Desulfosarcina ovata subsp. ovata: one gene and its partner. The protein of the gene in region 2 interacts with the protein of the main gene of each other region in a pairwise test. Links are inferred from orthologs where the notes say so. Each region holds a gene or a part of one and is shown on either strand. Other genes may lie near its edges.

The links.
Region 1: the proteins of gyrA (region 2) and gyrB interact in binary tests that used the Escherichia coli proteins (3 or more experiments, as listed by UniProt). The link is inferred for Desulfosarcina ovata subsp. ovata from one-to-one orthologs.

Annotation. Positions count from the first base shown.
Region 1 is NZ_AP021879.1:4,105,256-4,122,272, reverse strand. Bases 1-3,086 are described here. They hold gyrB (DNA topoisomerase (ATP-hydrolyzing) subunit B), read right to left. Parts: upstream 2,699-3,086; coding sequence 302-2,698; downstream 1-301. Other genes in these bases: dnaN (DNA polymerase III subunit beta), read right to left, coding at 2,704-3,086; asnS (asparagine--tRNA ligase), read left to right, coding at 1-39. In the rest of the region: more of dnaN, read right to left, coding at 3,087-3,822; GN112_RS18230 (hypothetical protein), read right to left, coding at 4,048-4,518; GN112_RS18225 (recombination-associated protein RdgC), read right to left, coding at 4,583-5,197; GN112_RS18220 (UvrD-helicase domain-containing protein), read left to right, coding at 6,052-8,829; GN112_RS18215 (hypothetical protein), read left to right, coding at 8,840-9,220; GN112_RS18210 (HEAT repeat domain-containing protein), read left to right, coding at 9,314-10,114; GN112_RS18205 (response regulator), read right to left, coding at 10,101-10,739; GN112_RS18200 (penicillin-binding protein 1A), read right to left, coding at 10,803-13,178; hisI (phosphoribosyl-AMP cyclohydrolase), read left to right, coding at 13,584-13,961; hisG (ATP phosphoribosyltransferase), read left to right, coding at 13,958-14,833; GN112_RS18185 (pyridoxal phosphate-dependent aminotransferase), read left to right, coding at 14,858-16,000; yihA (ribosome biogenesis GTP-binding protein YihA/YsxC), read left to right, coding at 16,018-16,605; GTPase Era, read left to right, coding at 16,598-17,017. UniProt on the Escherichia coli protein: DNA gyrase negatively supercoils closed circular double-stranded DNA in an ATP-dependent manner to maintain chromosomes in an underwound state.
Region 2 is NZ_AP021879.1:1,821,083-1,824,179, forward strand. It holds gyrA (DNA gyrase subunit A), read right to left. Parts: upstream 2,755-3,097; coding sequence 247-2,754; downstream 1-246. Other genes in the region: GN112_RS08235 (NAD(P)H-dependent glycerol-3-phosphate dehydrogenase), read right to left, coding at 1-250; GN112_RS08245 (AI-2E family transporter), read right to left, coding at 2,836-3,097. UniProt on the Escherichia coli protein: A type II topoisomerase that negatively supercoils closed circular double-stranded (ds) DNA in an ATP-dependent manner to maintain chromosomes in an underwound state.

The DNA of each region.
Region 1 (17,017 bases), 2.3 Mb from region 2 along the record:
GTTCCTTTTCCAAGGACACCGGGAAATATCGATTTTTAATTATAGGATCCTACAAACTTGTTAAACGTATTAACAATTTAAAAAAAAAGGATTGACAACCACTGGTGATTATGAGAGTCAGTATTTGCTCTTTTAAGCAGATAATCTGACTTACCGCTGGCCTCATCGCTGAACCGACTATCCTGATCCACCAATTGCATCTGAAGCTGATCCTGTAACCATATTTGTCATTAAAGGAGCGCACCCATTCAAGAATCCCTGATATTCCATTGAATATCAGGGATTCTTTATTTATGGAAATTTAAATATCCAACATACTGACTTCCAGCGCATTATTTTGGATAAAATCTCTTCTGGGTTCGACTTCATCCCCCATTAAAACAGTAAAAATTTCATCCGATTCGACAGCATCCTCCACCGTCACTTTCAATAGGTTACGCTTGTCGGGATGCATGGTGGTTTGCCATAACTGTTCCGGATTCATTTCACCAAGGCCTTTGTACCGCTGGATATTGAGACCTTTTTTACCTTCTTCGATAAGAACCTGCAGCAGTCTGAATTTATCTTCCACGCTGACGGGTGTGTCTTCACGATCGATCGTTGTCACTTCAAAGGGCGGAATATCCTGACTTTCTATTTTTTTATACAACATCAAACATTTTTGATAATCCGATGAATAGATCAGATTCCTTCCAACAATATTGTCCTGCTGATAGTTGTTCTGATCGGGCGTTTTTACAATTAATTCAAAAATATCGTCTTCTTCATTCCATGGCAATGCCTCTGTTGAATAGCCTTCCTCTTCAAATTTCGCCTGCAGCAGACGCATCTTTTCCTGATCTTGAAGAAAGGATTTATCCAGGACATCTGCTTTAATCAACGTTTCGACAACATTCTGATGATACCCGCTTATTTCCAATTTGGCCATCGAGGCAACATATTCGCTCAAATCACCCAAGAAAACAAAAAGATGATGATCCGAGAGGATCCTTTCGGTCTCGACAATTTTAATATGTTTTTTCTCGCATATTTTTTTCAGAATGAAATCATTCAGCTCTTTTTCATTTTTTATGTAGGATTCGCTCTTTCCCTTGCCTATTTTAAAAAGCGGCGGTTGGGCGATGTACAAATACCCTTTATCTACCAATTCAGGCATTTGTCGGTAAAAAAAAGTAAGCAACAAGGTTCGGATATGGGATCCGTCAACATCCGCATCGGTCATTATAATGATCTTGTGATAGCGGATTTTCTCAATATTATATTCTTCTTTTCCTACACCCGTTCCCAAGGCAGTGATAATATTCTTTATCTCTTCGCTGCGCAGAATTTTATCGAAGCGGGCCTTTTCCACATTCAATATTTTGCCTTTCAACGGCAAAATGGCCTGAAATTTTCTGTCCCGACCCTGTTTTGCGGAACCACCGGCGGAATCCCCCTCGACCAGAAACAGTTCCCTTAAAGCCGGGTCGGAAATTTGGCACTCAGCCAGTTTCCCCGGAAGGGTGGAATCGATCAGGGCTCCCTTGTTTCTGGCCAAATCCCGCGCCCGTTTTGCCGCATCCCTCGCTCTGGCGGCATCGACTGCTTTTTCGATAATCTTTCTCGATACAGCGGGATTTTCCTCCATGAAAGCGCTGAGTTTTTCATTGACCAGCGATTCGACCAGACCTTTGACTTCGCTGTTTCCCAGTTTGGTTTTGGTTTGACCCTCAAACTGCGGCGATTTTATCCTTACGCTGATGATGGCGGTCAATCCTTCACGAACATCGTCGCCACTGATTTTGGCCGAAAGATTTTTTGGCAAATTTCCGTTTAAACAATATTGATTAATGCATCGGGTCAGCGCGGCCTTGAATCCGATAAGATGAAATCCACCTTCTATTGTATTGATATTATTAGCAAAAGAAAAAATATTTTCTTTATAGGTCGCATTGTATTGAATTGCGACTTCGATATTGACATCATTTCGATAACCTTCGATAAATACGGGTTCATGCAAAACAGCATGACGTTTATTCAAATATTCGACAAATGAAACGATACCGCCTTCGTAAAAGAATTTTTCATTTTTATCGAAACGCTCGTCTTCAATAAAAATATTGACCCCTTTATTCAGGAAGGCCAGTTCCCGAAGCCGTCTGGAAAGAATATCGTAATTGAACTCACTAACATTGAAGATGGTTTCGTCGGGGATAAAATGGATTTTTGTGCCCCTTTTGTCCGTATCTCCTTTAGCGGTCAGTTCACTTGTTTTTATCCCCTGTGCATATGTCTGATAATAGATCTTTCCTTTGGCGTAGATCTCGACTTCAAGCTTTTTGGATAGGGCATTGACCACACTGACGCCCACACCGTGAAGTCCCCCGGAAACCTTATAACTGTCATTGTCAAATTTTCCCCCAGCATGCAACTTGGTTAAAACAACCTCGACAGCAGGGATATTTTCCGTACGGTGAATATCAACCGGAATGCCGCGCCCATTGTCTTCAACGCTAATACTGTTGTCCGGGTGGATCGTGACCCGGATATCATCGCAAAATCCAGCCATGGCTTCGTCAATGCTGTTATCAACCACTTCATAGACGAGATGGTGCAGACCCGCCACATCGACGTTTCCAATATACATGGAAGGTCTTAACCGAACCGGTTCAAGTCCCTCCAACACATCAATACTATTTGCATCGTAATTGTCGTTCATTAATTTTAAATTCTCATTGGCATGATGACGCTGGTAAAAGTTTTGTCCCCGTCGCCTTCGATAATGCAGGGGTGGTTGCCGTCTACAATATTGAGAATGATATTGTCATCCTCAATAACACTCAATGTATCCAGAAAAAATTTCGGGTTAAACGCGGCTTCAATAACGTCGCCGGAAAACTCAATTTCCATTTCTTCCTTGGACTCACCATAGTCCGGATTGGTGGCAGTGACCACCAGTTTATTTTCATCAAAGTTGAATACGGCGCCTTTATAATTATCCGTGGCCAGGATGGACATTCGTTTCAGCATCTTGGAAAATTTTACTTTATCCAACTCAATCAGGTGGACCGTTCCCTTTTTCAGAATGTCATCGTATTTGGGAAACTCTCCTTCAAGCATACGGATAATAATTGTCTCAGCCTCTTTTTGGACAACGAAATTGCTATCCTTGATGCCCACTTGAACATCGCCTTCGATGTCTAAAAATTTGGCAACCTCATTAAGTCCTTTTTTTGGCACCAGTACCCCTTCACCCGCATCAATGGTCTGCGACATATCAAATTGATGATCGACTGAATTCAACCGGCTGCCGTCCGTCGATACAAAACGGAAGCAACAAATATCTTCGGTTTTGATTCGCTCGACGAAAACACCGTTGATATGGGCCCGCTTTTCATCTCCGGCCGCAGAAATAATCGTGGCGCGTTCAATCATTTTTTCGAGAACAGAGGCATCAATCGGAAAAAAATTGACTTCAGTAATGTGCGGTGTTTCCGGAAAATCGTCGGGATTCATTCCAACGATGTGGTATTGAATTTTGCCACTGCCGATTTCGATCCACCGATTTTCAATTTCGTTGATCACAATGTCATCTGAAGGGAATTCACGTAAAATTTCGTATAGTTTTTTTGCGCTGACGGCAATAGCCCCCTCTGTATCTACCACAGCCCCATAAAACCCCTCAAATCCGGTTTCAAGATCAGTGGCCGTCAGATGAACCCCCTCATTACCGCTACGGATCAATATGTTTTCGGTAATGGCTAGATTGCTACGTCGTCCGGCCAACCCCTGAATCTTTGCCAGCACGCTTACAATTTGAGATTTGTTGATCGTGAATTTCATAATAGAATTCCTTTTGTAAAGGTTCTTATTCTACTTAGAGCTGACAAAAAGTTAATAAATCTATAACAATTTAAAAATATTGGGTTAATTTTATACCTTGCCCGTTAATAACCCCTTCTATACATTTTTAAATTCACGCTTTCATGGGCAACGAAATCGAATTTGTTCATAACTCACAAATTATTAACCCGATATCAGTCCGCTGCGGCTGGTAATCATCAGCCATCAGGGCAGCACCCATTTTCGAATCGCCGGAACCACAGTTTGATCCCATTCCACCGATGCCCTCAGTTTGAGAAACGCGTTAAAGAGGCCATTGATCAGATGGATTGCTTTTTCGAAAAGATAGGCTTTTTCCAGCAATAACCCCTCGACGTCGTCTTTTGTTTCCATTGGACCGGTTTCAGGGACCTTGAGACTTGAAAAACTGAGGCTTTCGCCTTTGATTGAGAATTTCCACTCCTGATTTTCCGTTTTGTAGATCAGATTCATCTCAACGACCACGGCACCCTTGCGAAGGGAGAGGAGCCCCTCTTCCAATCCGGCATCATCCCCTTTGATCGTAATGATTTCACTGGTATCATTGACATTGTTCTCAAGAACGATACGGTTGCCGATATCCAGTGTTGTGATGGTTTCATCGATCGTTTTAAAATAGTCCTGATTGGTATCGGTGCTAAACCAAAGCCAGGTCAAAAATTCATTACCAATAAATTTGTATCGGTTGTATGCAACAGCGACATCCAGCATAGGAATATGGTTACTCCGTGAATCGGGTTTGACTGAGTTGGGCAATGGTATCTTTTTCCATATCCGACAGCGGCGATGTCAATGTCGCCATGCTGTATGGAAAAAGCCGGATCAGTTTTAATTTGAATGACCGGGTAAAAAGGGTTTCCAGTTCTTCATTGGCCCCTTTCAAATTGGAAAAAAACCACAGGCGACCTTCTTCGTAATTCCAGATCAGATCATAAATGTTCGGGGTTGCAGGAATTCTCAGATTCAATAAATGGAGTACATGGTCTTTGATTTCTTTTTTTTCGGTTTTGCTTAAAAACTCGCGACCACTGGATTCAAGCCGCTTTTTCATTTCCAGAGTATAGTGTTTTTGAACAATTTTTGCGGGAATCGATTTTTTATCGATACGCATGGAAAAAACCAAATGAGTGCCGATCAAAAATGGATTTTTATCAAAATCCGTATTGAAAGGATCGTTAAAACAGGTCCATCCAATGGCTTTATCTGACGATTCGTTGTCAATTTCCTCGATTGACTGTTTTTTTAATCCCTTGGATATGGTTTCAATGATCGGTTCGTCGAGTTTGCCCTCGACAAAGTATTGCGTAATCGAAACAGAAGAAGAAAATATTCCCATAGATGATTCCGAATCCAGCTAAGATGTTAGTAATTTTAATTAAAAACGCATACATATACATTTTTTTAGTATCTTTTTCAAGGTCTTTTTTAGAAAACCGACCAGAAGTGGCGGCTGAAAATATCATCTTTCATAGGCATGATGATGATATCGTCCGCGGTTCATCCTGGCCTATTGACAAAAGATATTGAATCATACAGAATTCAATAATTTTAAATTAAAAATATATAATGAACTCAAATACTTTTATAGCTGACCTGCATATCCACTCAAAGTTTTCAAGGGCGACCGCCAAAGATCTTGATCTTGAAAATATTTATATATGGGCTCAGCTCAAGGGAATAACGGTGGTGGGCACCGGTGATTTCACTCACCCGGATTGGTTTGCCCAGATCATCGATAAACTCGAACCCGCTGAACCGGGCCTGTATCGGCTGAGAAGCGACATTGAAAAAAGCTGTGATCCGCAGGTGCCCGTTTCCTGCCGGGCGCCGGTACGGTTTATGCTCAGCTGTGAAATCAGTAATATCTATAAAAAGCAAGATCGAACCCGGAAGAATCATAATCTTGTGTTTTTTCCGGATATTGAGGATGTGAAGCGGTTTAATGGTCGTTTGGATGCGATTGGCAATATCTGTTCGGACGGCAGGCCGATCCTTGGTTTGGATGCGCGGGATTTGCTTGAAATTACATTGGAAACATCCGAAAATGGGTTTCTTGTGCCCGCTCACATTTGGACGCCCTGGTTTTCCATGTTGGGATCGAAATCAGGATTTGATACCTTATCTGACTGTTTTGAAGATTTGAGTCACCATATTTTCGCCGCAGAAACCGGTCTGTCATCGGATCCGCCGATGAACTGGCGCGTATCCGATCTGGATCAGGTTACCTTAATATCCAATTCCGATGCTCACTCACCATCCAAGCTCGGCCGAGAGGCCAATATATTTAAAACGGAATTGAGTTATCATGCTATGCGCTGGGCCATGGAAAAGGGAGATAAAGATCAGTTTCTGGGTACTTTCGAGTTTTATCCCGAAGAGGGGAAATATCATGTGGATGGCCATCGCAAATGCGAGGTCTGTTTTTCGCCGGCTGAAACCCTGTTGCATCAGGGAATCTGTCCGGTCTGCAACAAACCACTTACCCTTGGGGTGTTGCACCGTGTGGAAACTCTGGCCACCCGTACAGAAGGGGTTCGCCCAACGCGGACATTTCCTTTTTATCGGTTGATTCCCTTAGAAAATCTGCTTTCCGAAATATTCAGGGTCGGACCAAAATCAAAAAAGGTGTCGCAAACCTACCGGGTGTTGTTGGAAAAACTGGGAAATGAGTTCAATATCCTGCATTACCTCGACACCGAAAAAATTGAATCGGCCGGCGTGCCCCTGCTCGCCGAGGCGATTTCTCGCATGCGGGATGATCGCGTATCGTTTTCGCCGGGATATGATGGGTTGTTCGGTACGGTCCGGATTTTTTCCGAGGCGGAGCGATCAACGGTTTCCGGACAACGCAGTCTGTTTGCAACTGCGGACAAAATCACAGATGGGGTGAAACCGCCCACCAAGAAAAAAATTTCCCAACCGCCAAATCCATTACCGGATATAACACCGTGCTCAGTCAAGGATCATTCCATTCAATTAAATCCGGCGCAGCAGGCGGCCGTCGATTTTGAAAACCGGGCGCTGATGATCGTGGCCGGACCCGGTACCGGAAAAACCCGCACCCTGACCCATAAAATTGGAGGCATCGTCAACGCCGGGGTCGATGCCCGGCGTGTGCTTGCCGTGACCTTTACCAACAAAGCGGCAACAGAGATGCGCGAACGGCTGCGCACAATGCTTGGGGATTCCCAGTCGATGCCCATCCTGGGGACCTTTCATTCCTTGGGTTACCGGATTTTAAGTCAATGGCAGGCCGATCAGCCGTTTTCGGTCATCGATGAAGGGCATCGCAGAGAACTGGTCCGTGATGTTTTGGCTTTAAATGGGCTGACAGGCAAAGCGAGTCCCGTTAAAGTCGATGATCTGATGGGCTGGATTGTCGCGGCCAAACAGAAATTGCTTTCCAGTCAGGATCCATTGGACGATCTGTGTCCACCCGATCTGGCAGCCATGTTCGAACGCTGCTATCAGACCTATGAACGGTTGATGGATATTGATCATCTATTGGATTTTGAGGATCTTATTTTTCGAACGGTTCAGCTGCTGGAAAACGAATCGTCGATTCAGGATCGATACGTCAATCGGTTCAGTGATATATTTATCGATGAATATCAGGATATCAATGCCGGCCAATACCGGCTTGTTCGCCGACTTGCCGGGGATCAGGCCCGCCTGTGCGTGATTGGGGATCCAGACCAGTCCATTTATGGATTCAGAGGGTCTGACATTACCTGTTTTAACTGGTTTTTAAAAGACTATCCCGGGGCGGAAGTCGTCTTCCTGAGAAAAAACTATCGATCCACCCAAACCATTCTGGAGGTATCGTCGCAGGTAATCCAAAAGAATGCCGAACGGCTCGACACCGGCCATCGTCGGGCCGTCTATTCCGACCACGTCGGCGATCGCACCATTCAGGTCACGGAAGCGCAAACGGAAAATACCGAAGCGGTGGCCATTGGCAAGACCATTGAAACGATGATCGGCGGCATTGGCTTTTTTTCAATGGATTCCGGTGCGGTGGATGGATCCACACAAACAGGCGGCTTGAGCTTTTCCGACTTTGCGGTTTTGTTTCGAACCCGAATTCAGGCCGATCCCATTCGGCGAATGCTGGAAAAGGCCGGTATTCCCTGCCAGGTGATCGATCGTCAATCCGTATTGGACCATCCTGGAATAAAAGGGGTCGTTTCTATTTTCAGGCTGATTCATGGATTGGGGACGTTTGCCGACATCCAGATGGCCAGTGATCACCTGAAACCCGGTATTTCCGGGAAAACAGTGGAAAAACTGAAGTCATGGGCTTATCGGAACCGTCTGCCAATTAAAGAGGCCCTGATTCAATCGCGACGATTGCCCATCCCCGGCATGGGAATATCAAAGCAGCAGCAATTATACGATTTTTTAAACCAAATATCGGACTGGAAGCAACGAGTGGAGACCCTTTCGCTGCGATCCGGTCTCGATATGATCACCGAACAAAGTGGCATACTTGAAACCGTTGGTGATGAACCGGGATTTGAAAAGGGATTTCAGCACATGATGGAAGCGGCCGATGCGCATCGTTCGGATGATGCGGCCGGGTTTTTAGCAGCGCTCGCCCTTTGCAGGGATACGGATACTTATGACCATCGGGTTGAAAAAGTTTCCCTGAGCACCATGCATGCGTCAAAGGGGCTTGAATTTTCGGTGGTTTTTATTGCGGGCTGCGAAGATGGATGGATTCCCTATCAATCCGTTAATCGTCCCGCTGATCTGGAAGAGGAACGCCGGCTGTTCTATGTGGCGCTGACCCGGGCCAAGCGGCATCTCTTTCTGACCCGGGCCAAGACCCGACTGATCAATGGCCAGATGCAACCGCGCCAACTCTCTCCCTTTGTCAACGATATCGAAAACATCTATAAGGAATTCAGCGCAACCGGCCTGAACCGGCCACAACCAGCGATACAGAAACAACTGTCTCTGTTTTAAGGAGTAAGCCATGTCAACCGATCCGATCTTATCCGTCCAACTGGATAATGGATTAACGATGCAGTGTATTGATCAATCCAGAAAAATTGCTGCCGATCGATGGTATATTTGCATTTGGATCGAGATTGTTGTTTGCGTGGACAAAAAATGGTTTACCCATTTTTTTATGGACGAAAAAAAGTATCAGAAGATAAGGGATCTGCTGGGTCCGTCGGTCGTTTTTAAACAGAAGCATGAAAGAAATTTTGTCAGTGAAGGCGAAAAAGCGCAGATTATAGAAACGATCTGCCAGCATGCATCCGAGATGGGCAGAACCTATTTCTGCCATGCGGATTTTCCAGCCAAATACATATTGAAATGCCTTCATGCAAAACAAACCCCATTCAATTGAATATAAATGAAAAAGGCCACACTTATTCCGTTTGATCGTTCCCATCGCCTTTTGGATAAGGTGCGAGGTTATCTTGAGGATATGGAATCCTTTTTGAGTGATCCGGAAAGCGGCATCGCCATCCTTCTCGAGGCCTTGCCGCATGCCGATACGCCCCTGCTGATAAAGATCATTCCACTGCTCGGCTATGCCGGAAAGGACAGGGTGTTGTGGCCATTGTACGATCTGGTGGTGGGAGGAGCAACGGATGAACAGATTCGCGCTGCCGCTGCGGTTCAACTGGGCCTGGCTGCCTCCCTGAGCAGAGATGTCCTATCGCTCAACGCTGCGTTGATCAACATGCTGGACCATTCGGCGCCATCGATTCGAATTGCCTGTGCATTGGCGCTGGGTTGGGAGGGAAACCACCCGGCGGTTTCGGCACTGATTCATCATTTTGACGATCTTGACCGTGATGTTCAGGCCGCAGTGGTGTCGGCAATGGTATCCGTGGGAGATGGATATGTTTTCGAATTTCTGACAACGCGCCTGCAGGTGGGGTTAATGGAAGAGAAACGCAGCATATTGCTCCATCTCTGGCGGTTCGCAGAAAAGTTTCCGGATGTCGAATCCGTCTATATTGAAAATATGGGCGATATTCCCATGGAGTTGCGGGTGGATGGCCTGACCGGGTTGGGAATGCTTCCCCTGACGACAAGGATTGTGGATTTTTACCGCCGGCTTCTGGCTGACCGGGAACCCCGGGTCCGTCTTCAGGTGTTGGACAATCTGTTGGGCTGTAAAGCCGACGATTACCATCTGCTGAAAGAAGAGATCCGTTTGCTTTTAAATGATGGGGATCTTCCGGTCAGACAGGCAGCCATCCGGCTGTATGGCCGGGTCAAGCTTCAATGAGGCGGTTCTGAATGGCAAATCGGGAAAGGTCGGCGTTGTTGCGCAGATTCAGTTTTTTCAAAAGACGGAACCGATAGGTATCAACGGTTTTTATGCTGATGTGATAGGCCGAGGCGATTTCGCGGTTGGTGTAACCCATGGCCAGACGGCGCAACACCTGGAGTTCGCGGGTAGAGAGGGTTTCCAGCGGGCTTTGGGACTGACTTCCTTTGGCAACCCGGAGCGCCAGTGCTTCGGCGGCATCGGCAGTTAGAAAAAGGGACCCGGAATGAACCTTGCGGATCGCTTTGACCAGTTGCTCCGGTGCGCTCTGTTTGGTGATATAGCCCATGGCGCCGGTCTCGATGGCGCGCACCACATACTGATGTTCTTCGTGCATGGTTAAAACGAGAATCGGCAATTGCGGATTTTCGCTTTTCAGTTGGGTGATTACTTCCAGTCCATCCAATACGGGCATGGATATATCAATCACCGCCACATCGGGTTTTTCCTTTCTGACCGCCAGAATCGCTTCGCGGCCATCCGACGCTTCGGCCACGACTTCAATGTCGCCACTTTCTTCGACAATCCGGCGCAAACCGGCCCGAACAATACTGTGATCGTCTGCCAGCAGGACTTTGATCATACGGTTCGACTTTCAGATATAAGGATCGTAAAATGAATCCGTCAAACCATGGCCGGGTCGCCATTACATGTCGGATTTAAAGAACGATTCCGCATCCACAATGCTGTTTGGCCGTTTGGTGTACTCGGTTGGCTCCGTGCCTTCCTTAAAACATTCAAAGATGGTGTCGCGGGATTCGGGAATGGGCAACAAGCCGGTCCGAGCATCGATTTTTGCGAAAACGACGCCTTCGGGAACCGGAAAGACGCGTACCGGTTTGTCTTTCAGCACCGCCTGCATGAAACCGAGCCAGATGGGGCTGGCGGTTCTTGATCCGGTTTCACCTTTGCCCAGGGTTTTGTTTATATCGTGGCCGACCCAAACACCGGTAATATACTGTGGGGTGTAGCCCATAAACCAGGCATCCTGCAGATCATTGGTGGTGCCGGTTTTACCGGCGACAGGACGGTTAAGTGCCCTGACCCGTTTTCCAGTGCCTTCCTTGACCACGCTTTCCATCAGGCTGGTGATGATGTAAGCCGTGCTTTTTTCGATTACCCTTTCCCTGGAAGGGTTCATTTCTTCGAGCACATTTCCCCATCGATCTTCAATTTTTGTGATGAAGGCCGGTTCGATCAGATATCCCTGGTTGGCGAAAACCGCATAGGCATTGACCAGTTCGAGGAGCGTTACCCCAGAGGATCCCAGGGCGATGGAAAGATCTCGCGCCAAGGGCGATGTGATGCCCAGTTTTCTGGCGTAGTCAATGCAGTAATCCACGCCGATATCCTGAAGAATTTTAATGGAGACCACATTACGGGATTTGGTCAGTGCTTCACGCAGCAGCGTGGGTCCGTAGAATTTCTTTCCGTAATTTTTCGGTTTCCAGGTTAAGTCACGCTCCTCATCATCAAAAACAATGGGGGCGTCGATGATTTCGGTTGCCGCGGTATAGCCTTTGTCCAGTGCCGCCGCATAGAGAATCGGTTTGAAGGCCGATCCTGGCTGACGATGGGATTGAACGGCGCGGTTAAACTGGCTTTCCATGAAATCACGGCCACCGACCATCACTTTGACGAGGCCGGTTTCCGCCTCAATGCAGAGCAGGGCGCTCTGGGCATCAGGCACCTGATCCAGAGACAGGTCCCATAACTCTTCATTGTTTGTCTTTTTATTCAATCGAACCAGAATTACATCGCCGGTGGCGAGCACGCGGCTCACTTTCTTGACGCGAGCCTGATAGGCGGCCAGTTTTGGATTGGGTTTGCGTGCCCAGCGGATATCATCGATGGGAATCATCCCCCGCGCATCCCCCATGCGCACCGTGGCTTTTCCCCCGCTGTCGTCCACGTCGATCACCACACCCTTGACCGAGTTTCCTTCGACCAGCGGGGATTTTTCGATCAGGGCCTTTTGTTCCTCACAAAATGGTTCAATCGCCTCGACGGCCAGGTGAGATTCCGGCCCCCGGTATCCCTGCCGGCGGTCCAGATCGCGCAGGCCTTTTTCTATTTCCCGGCGGGCCGCTTTCTGCATCTCGATGTTGACGGCGGTAAAAATTTTCAGTCCCTGCGTATAGAGGGCATCGGCGCCGTATTTTTTTTCCACATAGCGCCGGACGTGTTCGGTATAGATGGGGACCTCTTCGATGTACCAGTTTCGCCTGGGTTTGATGTCCATCTTGACGTCAATGGCTTCGGTGACTTGCGTATTATCGATGAAGCCTTCCTCGAGCATCCGGTTGAGCACGTAAATTTGACGCTGTTTGGCCCGCTCGGGGTGGCGGAAAGGTGAATATCGGCTGGGGGCCTGGGGCAGTCCGGCCAGAATGGCACATTCGGCCAGGTTCAACTCACTGACGGACTTTCCGAAATAGTTTTCGGCGGCCGCTTCGACACCATAGGCCCCATGTCCCAGGTAGATCTGATTCAGGTAAAGGTAAAGAATCTCCTCTTTGGTAAAGGTCTTGTCGATGCGATAGGCCAAAATCGCCTCTTTAATTTTTCTTTCGTAACTGCGTTCGGGGGTCAACAGAAACGATTTGGTGACCTGCTGGGTGATGGTGCTGCCGCCCTGAACAATCGCTCCCGCTTCCAGGTTTTTGATGAATGCCCGGACGATACTGAAAAAATCGATGCCCTGGTGTTTGTAAAAGCGCGAATCTTCAGCTGCGATAAACGCCTGTTGGAGTTGAATCGGGATTTTCGATAGGGGCACGACGATTCGCCGCTCTTTGTAGAATTCGGCTATTTTTCGGTTGTCATCCGAATATACGGTGGTGATAATGGGTGGGCGGTAATCGCTCAGAGACGAAATTTTCGGCAAACCGTCACTCATATAGTAGTAGACGCCGACCATGGCTGCCGTACCCATCAACATCAGGACGAAAGCCAGTGCCAGTGACCATTTGATCAGTCGCCCGATGGTTGCCCCGGGCTTTCGCCGAGCCCTGTTTTTCATGATTTGCGAAGTGCTTTTTTCTCTGGTCATAGCGGATTAGAAAGTCTGTCCGGTTATCTGTTTCCGGTCTGCAGGCCGGGTTTTCCGGTAGTAAACGATCCCTTTATCGCTTCTTTTGCGGATTGAACGATTAATCGGATTACCCTAACAAAGTAAATAATTTTTCGCAAGATTATCCCGCAGTTGCAAAAAAAAGGGATTGACTCCGGCAGTCGATCTGATTAGATAATCCGGTTTTATCTTATTTGTCCGAACACGGCTGATCCGCTTCTTCTGTCGGGCCGATGGCGCCCATTAAAATGGGATCGTTTGTATCCGGTTGGCAGAATGAATGAAACAATGGTTGCTTTGATGGAGGGGCGGGCAAAGAATGGTCGGAGACGGACGGGAATGGAGTAAAAACAAATGATTGAACTCGATTTTGAAAAAATGGGCGGCCTGGTTCCGGCCATTGCCCAGGATGTTGAAACCGGTGATGTCCTGATGTTGGCGTTTATGAACCGGGCGGCTTGGGAAGAGACGCTGAAAACCGGACGGGCCACCTATTACAGCCGGAGCCGTGACACCCTGTGGGTCAAGGGACTGACATCCGGCCATATCCAAAACGTAAAGGAGATCCGGGTGGACTGCGACAACGACACCGTGCTGCTTAAAGTGGAACAGGTGGGCGGGGCGGCCTGTCATACCGGATATGCCAGTTGCTTCTATCAAAAAGTGGACAACGGGTCGCTGGTGACTGTCGGCGAGCCCGTTTTTGATCCCAAGGAGGTTTATAAAGAATGACCATGCCGCTGAAGTTGGGTATTCCCAAAGGAAGTTTGCAGAACGCCACGTTTGCGTTGTTCAAACGGTCCGGTTGGACCATCAATGTTAATGATCGCAGTTATTTTCCGGAAATTAACGACGAGTCCATCGAGTGTGCCATCTGCCGTGCCCAGGAAATGTCCCGCTATGTGGAAAACGGAACCCTGGATGCCGGACTTACCGGAAAAGACTGGATTGCCGAAAATGATTCCGATGTGCATGTGGCCGAAGACCTGATCTATTCCAAGGTCAGCGCCCGTCCGGCCCGCTGGGTGCTGGCGGTCCCTTATGATTCACCGATCAAAACCCTTGAAGATTTGGAGGGCAAAAAGATCGCCACCGAACTGGTGCAATTCACCAAGCGCTATTTCGAGAGCCGCAATATCTCCGTCAAAGTGGCGTTTTCCTGGGGGGCCACGGAAGCCAAGGTGGTCTCCGGCCTGGCCGATGCCATTGTCGAGGTGACCGAAACCGGCAGCACCATCAAGGCCCACGGCCTGCGCATTATCCACGAACTCATGCAGACCAACACCCAGCTGATCGTTAATCGAAGCGCCTGGGAAGATCCGCAGAAGCGCGAAAAGGTCGAACAGATCGCCCTTTTGCTCAAAGGCGCCCTGCTGGGAGAAAAACTGGTCGGGATCAAGATGAACGTGCCGCAAGAAAAGCTGGCCCAGGTGGTCGATCTGCTGCCCAGTCTCAACGCTCCCACCGTCGCCTCCCTGTACCAGTCGGATTGGTTTTCCGTGGAGACGGTCGTGGGCACCAACGTAGTCCGGGACCTGATTCCCGAACTGCTCAAGCAGGGTGCCGAAGGTATTATCGAGTATCCGCTCAACAAGGTAATCTGATTTCCTTTTCAAGGGGGAATGGGCATGGCATCGAAACGCACCGAAGAGATGACATCCTTTATCGTTATGGATGTTCTGGAACGGGCCTGTGAACTGGAATGTGAAGGCAAAGACATTGTGCATCTGGAGGTGGGCGAGCCCGATTTCGATACCCCCGAATGTGTCAAAGCCGCTGCCTGCGATGCCCTGGCGAACGGATTCACCCATTATACCCACAGCCTGGGGCTTCCGGAACTACGGGAAGCGATCTGCGAGTATTATCACACCACTTACGGCGTTTCCGTCCAGCCGGATCAGGTGGTGGTGACCTCGGGCACCTCTCCGGCCATTTTCATGATCTTCGCCGCCCTGCTCGAGGCCGGTGACGAGGTGATTCTTTCCGACCCGCATTACGCCTGCTACCCCAATTTCATCAAGTTCGTCGGCGGGGTGCCGGTAACGGTACCGGTTTTCGAGGAGGATGGGTTTCAGTACCGCCCCGAGGCCATCGAAAATAAGCTCGGTGACCGCACCCGCGCAATTTTCATCAACTCCCCCTCCAATCCCACGGGTAACCTGCTGTCCGAATCGCGTATGCAGGCCATAGCCGGGATGTCCCCCTGGATCGTCTCCGATGAGATTTACCAGGGGCTGGTCTACGAAGGAAAAGAGCACTCCATCCTCGAGTTCACCGACCGGGCGTTTGTGCTCAACGGGTTTTCCAAACTGTTTGCCATGACCGGGTTGCGCCTGGGGTATTTGATCGCGCCCAAGGAATTCATGCGTCCGATTCAGAAGGTGCAGCAGAACTTTTTTATTTCGGCCAACGCCATGATCCAGAAGGCCGGGATCGCCGCCTTGAAATCGGCCGGCGAGGATGTGGCCCGCATGAAACGCATTTACAACGAACGCCGGATATTCATGATCCGGCGCCTGAAAGAGATGGGGTTGGGGATCACCGTCGAACCCACCGGTGCCTTCTACGTCTTTGCCAATGCCAAACACCTCTCCAACGACTCTTACGCCCTGGCCTTCGAGATTCTGGAGAAGGCCTGCGTGGGCGTGACGCCGGGGATCGATTTTGGCGCAAACGGGGAAGGGTACCTGCGGTTTTCCTACGCCAATTCCATGGAAAATATCGCCGAGGGCTTAAACCGCCTGGAGGCCTATCTGAAGACCCGGTCGTAAACGGAACGATAACGCCCATGCTTGTCAAATCGGCAGAATTTGTCACCAGTGCCGTCAAACCCACTCAGTACCCCGAGGCGCTGCTGCCCGAGGTGGCGTTTGCCGGTCGCTCCAACGTGGGCAAATCTTCGCTGATCAACACCCTGGTCAACCGCAAACGACTGGTGAAAACCAGTTCCACGCCCGGCCGCACCCAGCTGATCAATTTTTTCACCGTCAACCAGAACCTGTCCCTGGTGGATCTGCCCGGCTACGGGTATGCCCGGGTTCCCGAGTCGGTGCGCCGTCACTGGGGACCGATGATCGAAACCTATTTGAAGGGGCGCGAAACCCTCAGGGCCGTGGTGTTGATTCTGGATATCCGGCGGATTCCCGGTATCGAGGAACAGAATTTCATCGATTGGCTGTCGCTCTACGGGCGGGCGGCCATCCTGGTGCTGACCAAGGCGGATAAATTGTCGAAATCGGCCCAGAAAAAGCAGCGCCGGGCCATTGCGGGAGCCCTGAACGTGGATGAAACCGCATTAACCCTCTTTTCCGCCAAAACGCGGCAGGGATTGCCACAGGTCTGGTCGGCCATCGAAAGGGTCACTGGCGATGAATAACGAGATCAATCCTGATGCGACCGGCGCTTTCCGATCCGGTTATGTCGCCATCCTCGGTGCCCCCAATGCCGGCAAATCCACCCTGCTTAACCGCATGCTGGGGCAGAAGCTGTCGATTACGTCGAAAAAGCCCCAGACCACCCGAAATCGGATTTTGGGTGTGGTGCACCGCCAGTCGTCCCAGATGGTTTTTCTGGATACCCCGGGGATCCATCGGGCCCGCAACCCGCTCAACACCCGCATCGTCGATGCCGCCCTGTCCACCCTTGCGGAAGTCGACCTGATCTTGCTGGTGGTGGATGCCATCAACCCGGACAAGGCGTCTGAACAGCTGCTCCTGGAAAAACTCGATCAGCATCAGCGTCCGGTGGTGCTGGCGCTCAATAAAATTGACCAGGTTCAACGGCCGGCC
Region 2 (3,097 bases):
CCAGATCCTTGCCGGACACCACCGCATCCAGGTCGCCGGAAGGGTGCAGGTTATCGGAAAGCCGCACGCCGGGCAGAAAACGGCCATTTTCCCGGTCCGTGCGCATCTGCTCGCGCACCTCATCCTCGTACACCCAGTGGTCGATGGAAAAGCCCTGGGAAGCCAGAAGCTGGGCCAGCGCGGTTCCCCAACTGCCGGCGCCCACGACGCCAATGGCCGTTGTCTCGATACTCGCATCACGCATTATCATTCCTGCACCTCCGGCGCCTCATCATCCGTCCCACCGGCATCGTCTTCCGCGTCACCGCCATTGGGCGCATCTTCTTCCGCCAGGCTGGCGGCGCTGACCACCCGTTCCTCCGCTTCCATCACAATCAGCCTGACCCCCTGGGTGTTGCGGCTGATCACCGAGGTACCGGAGACCGGCATGCGGATCAGTTTGCCGGTATCGGTAACCAGCATCAGGTCGTCTTCGTCCTGCACAAGCAGGATACTCACCACCTGGCCGTTGCGTTGGTTGGTTTTGATGGTGATCACCCCTTTGCCGCCCCGGCGATGGAGCGGGTATTCATCAATGGAGGTGCGTTTGCCGTAACCATTCTCGGTAACGGTAAACATCGTCTGGCCATGCTGCAGTACCTCCATGCCGACCACACGATCCCCCTCGGCCAGACTCATGCCCCGCACTCCCCGGGCCGTGCGGCCGGTGGGACGCACATCGGTTTCGTGGAAGCGGATCGATTTGCCCATGGCGGTTCCCAGAAAAACGTTCTGGGTGCCGTCGGAAAGTTTCACGGCGATCAGTTCATCCCCTTCGGCCAAGTGCAGCGCAATGATGCCGCCGGTCCTCGGCCGGCTGTAAGCCATCAGATCGGTCTTTTTCACCGTTGCGTTGCGGGTGGCCATGATCACATGCAGCCCCGCCTCGAAGGCCGGCACGGCCAAAACGGCGGTCATGCGCTCGCCATCGGCAAATTCAAGCAGGTTGACGATGGCCTTGCCGCGGCTCTGGCGGCCGGCCTGGGGAATGTCATACACCTTGCACCAGTAGACCTTGCCCAGGTTGGTGAAAAAGAGAAAATAGTGGTGCGTGGAGGCCACGAACAGATGAGTCACGTAATCCTCATCCTTGGTGCCCATGGCGGTCTTTCCCCGGCCGCCGCGCCGCTGGCTCTGGTAGAGGGTGATGGGGTTGCGTTTGATATAGCCGGTGTTGGTGATGGTGACCACCATGTCCTCTTCGGCAATCATGTCCTCGATGGTCAACGCACGGCTGCCGGCCACGATCTGGGTGCGACGCTCATCACCGAACTCCCCCTTGAGGATATCCAGTTCGTTCTTGATGATGCCCAGCACCAACGCCTCACTGCCCAGAATCTCCTTGAAACGGGCGATGTCCTTGAGCACGGCATCGTACTCCTCGACAATTTTGTCCCGCTCCAGGCCGGTGAGTCGCTGCAGACGCATGTCGAGAATGGCCTGGGCCTGGATCACCGTCAGGCTGAAGGTCTGCATGAGGCGTTCCTTGGCTTCCGGGGGCGTTTTGGAGCTGCGGATCAGCTGGACCACCGCGTCCAGGTTGTCCAGGGCGATCTTCAAGCCTTCGAGGATGTGGGCCCGGGCTTCGGCCTTGTTCAGGTCGAAGCGGGTGCGCCGGATGACGATCTCCTTGCGATGGAGAACGAAATTTTCCAGAATCTGCTTCAGGGTGAGTACCTGGGGACGATTTTTGACCACCGCCAGCAGGATGATCCCGAAACTGTTTTCCATCTGGGTGTGCTTGTAGAGCTGATTGATGATGATGCCGGCCATGTGGTCTTTCTTCACGGCCATGGCGATGCGCATGCCCCGGCGGTCAGACTCGTCACGCACGAACCTGAGCCCCTCGATCACCTTGTGCTTCATCAACTCGGCGATCTTCTCGATCAGCCGCGCCTTGTTCACCTGGTAGGGAATCTCGGTCACGACAATGGTTTCCTGGCCGGTTTTCTTGTTCTCCTCAACCGCTACCTGGGCGCGCACCCGCACAATGCCGCGACCGGTTTCATAGGCGTCGCGGATGCCCTGGATACCGTGAATCACACCGGCGGTGGGAAAATCAGGACCGGGAATGAATGCCATCAACTCGTGGCAGGTGATCATGGGGTTGTCGATCAGGGCCTTGATGCCTTCGATCACCTCAGAGAGATTGTGCGGCGGGATATTGGTGGCCATGCCCACGGCGATTCCCGAAGAGCCGTTGACCAACAGCGCCGGAAATTTGGCCGGCAGGACCGAGGGTTCTTCAAGGGACTCGTCGTAGTTGGGAATCATGTTGACGGTCTCTTTGTCCAGGTCCTCGAGCATCTCGTGGGCCAGGCGCTGCATGCGCACCTCGGTGTACCGCATGGCTGCCGCCGGGTCGCCGTCAATGGAACCGAAGTTGCCCTGGCCGTCGACCAGTGGGTAGCGCATGGCAAAATCCTGGGCCATGCGCACCATGGTTTCGTACACGGCACTGTCGCCGTGGGGGTGGTACTTACCGATCACGTCGCCGACGATGCGGGCCGATTTTTTGTAAGGCTTGTTGTAGTCGTTTTTAAGCTCCCGCATGGCAAAGAGCACACGCCGGTGAACGGGTTTGAGCCCGTCGCGCACATCGGGGAGCGCCCGGCCGATGATCACGCTCATGGCGTAATCCAGGTAGGAACGCTTCATTTCGTTTTCGATGCTGACTTCCGGGCTTTGTAACGCTTCGGTTGAATTGTCACTCATCTTGGTGCACGGTCCTTCTATCTAGGTTGGTGCAGCAGCCGGAAAACCCCATGGTTCACCGACGGGCTGCGCCGTACAGGGTTAGATGTCTTCGATCAGACGCTGGTAACTGGCATGGTAAATATCGGTTAAGGTGAGAAAAGCGGTGGCGATCAGCGGCCCGTAGATAATCCCGAGAATCCCGAACAGCCGCAGGCCGCCGATAATGGCCAGAAAGACCACCAGGGTGTGCATCTGGACCCGCTTTCCCACCACCCTGGGCTTCAGAAGATATTCAACACTGCCGGATAGCAAAAGATAAAATACCAAAAAAAAGATGCTGACGGCAATGCGTCCTTTGAGA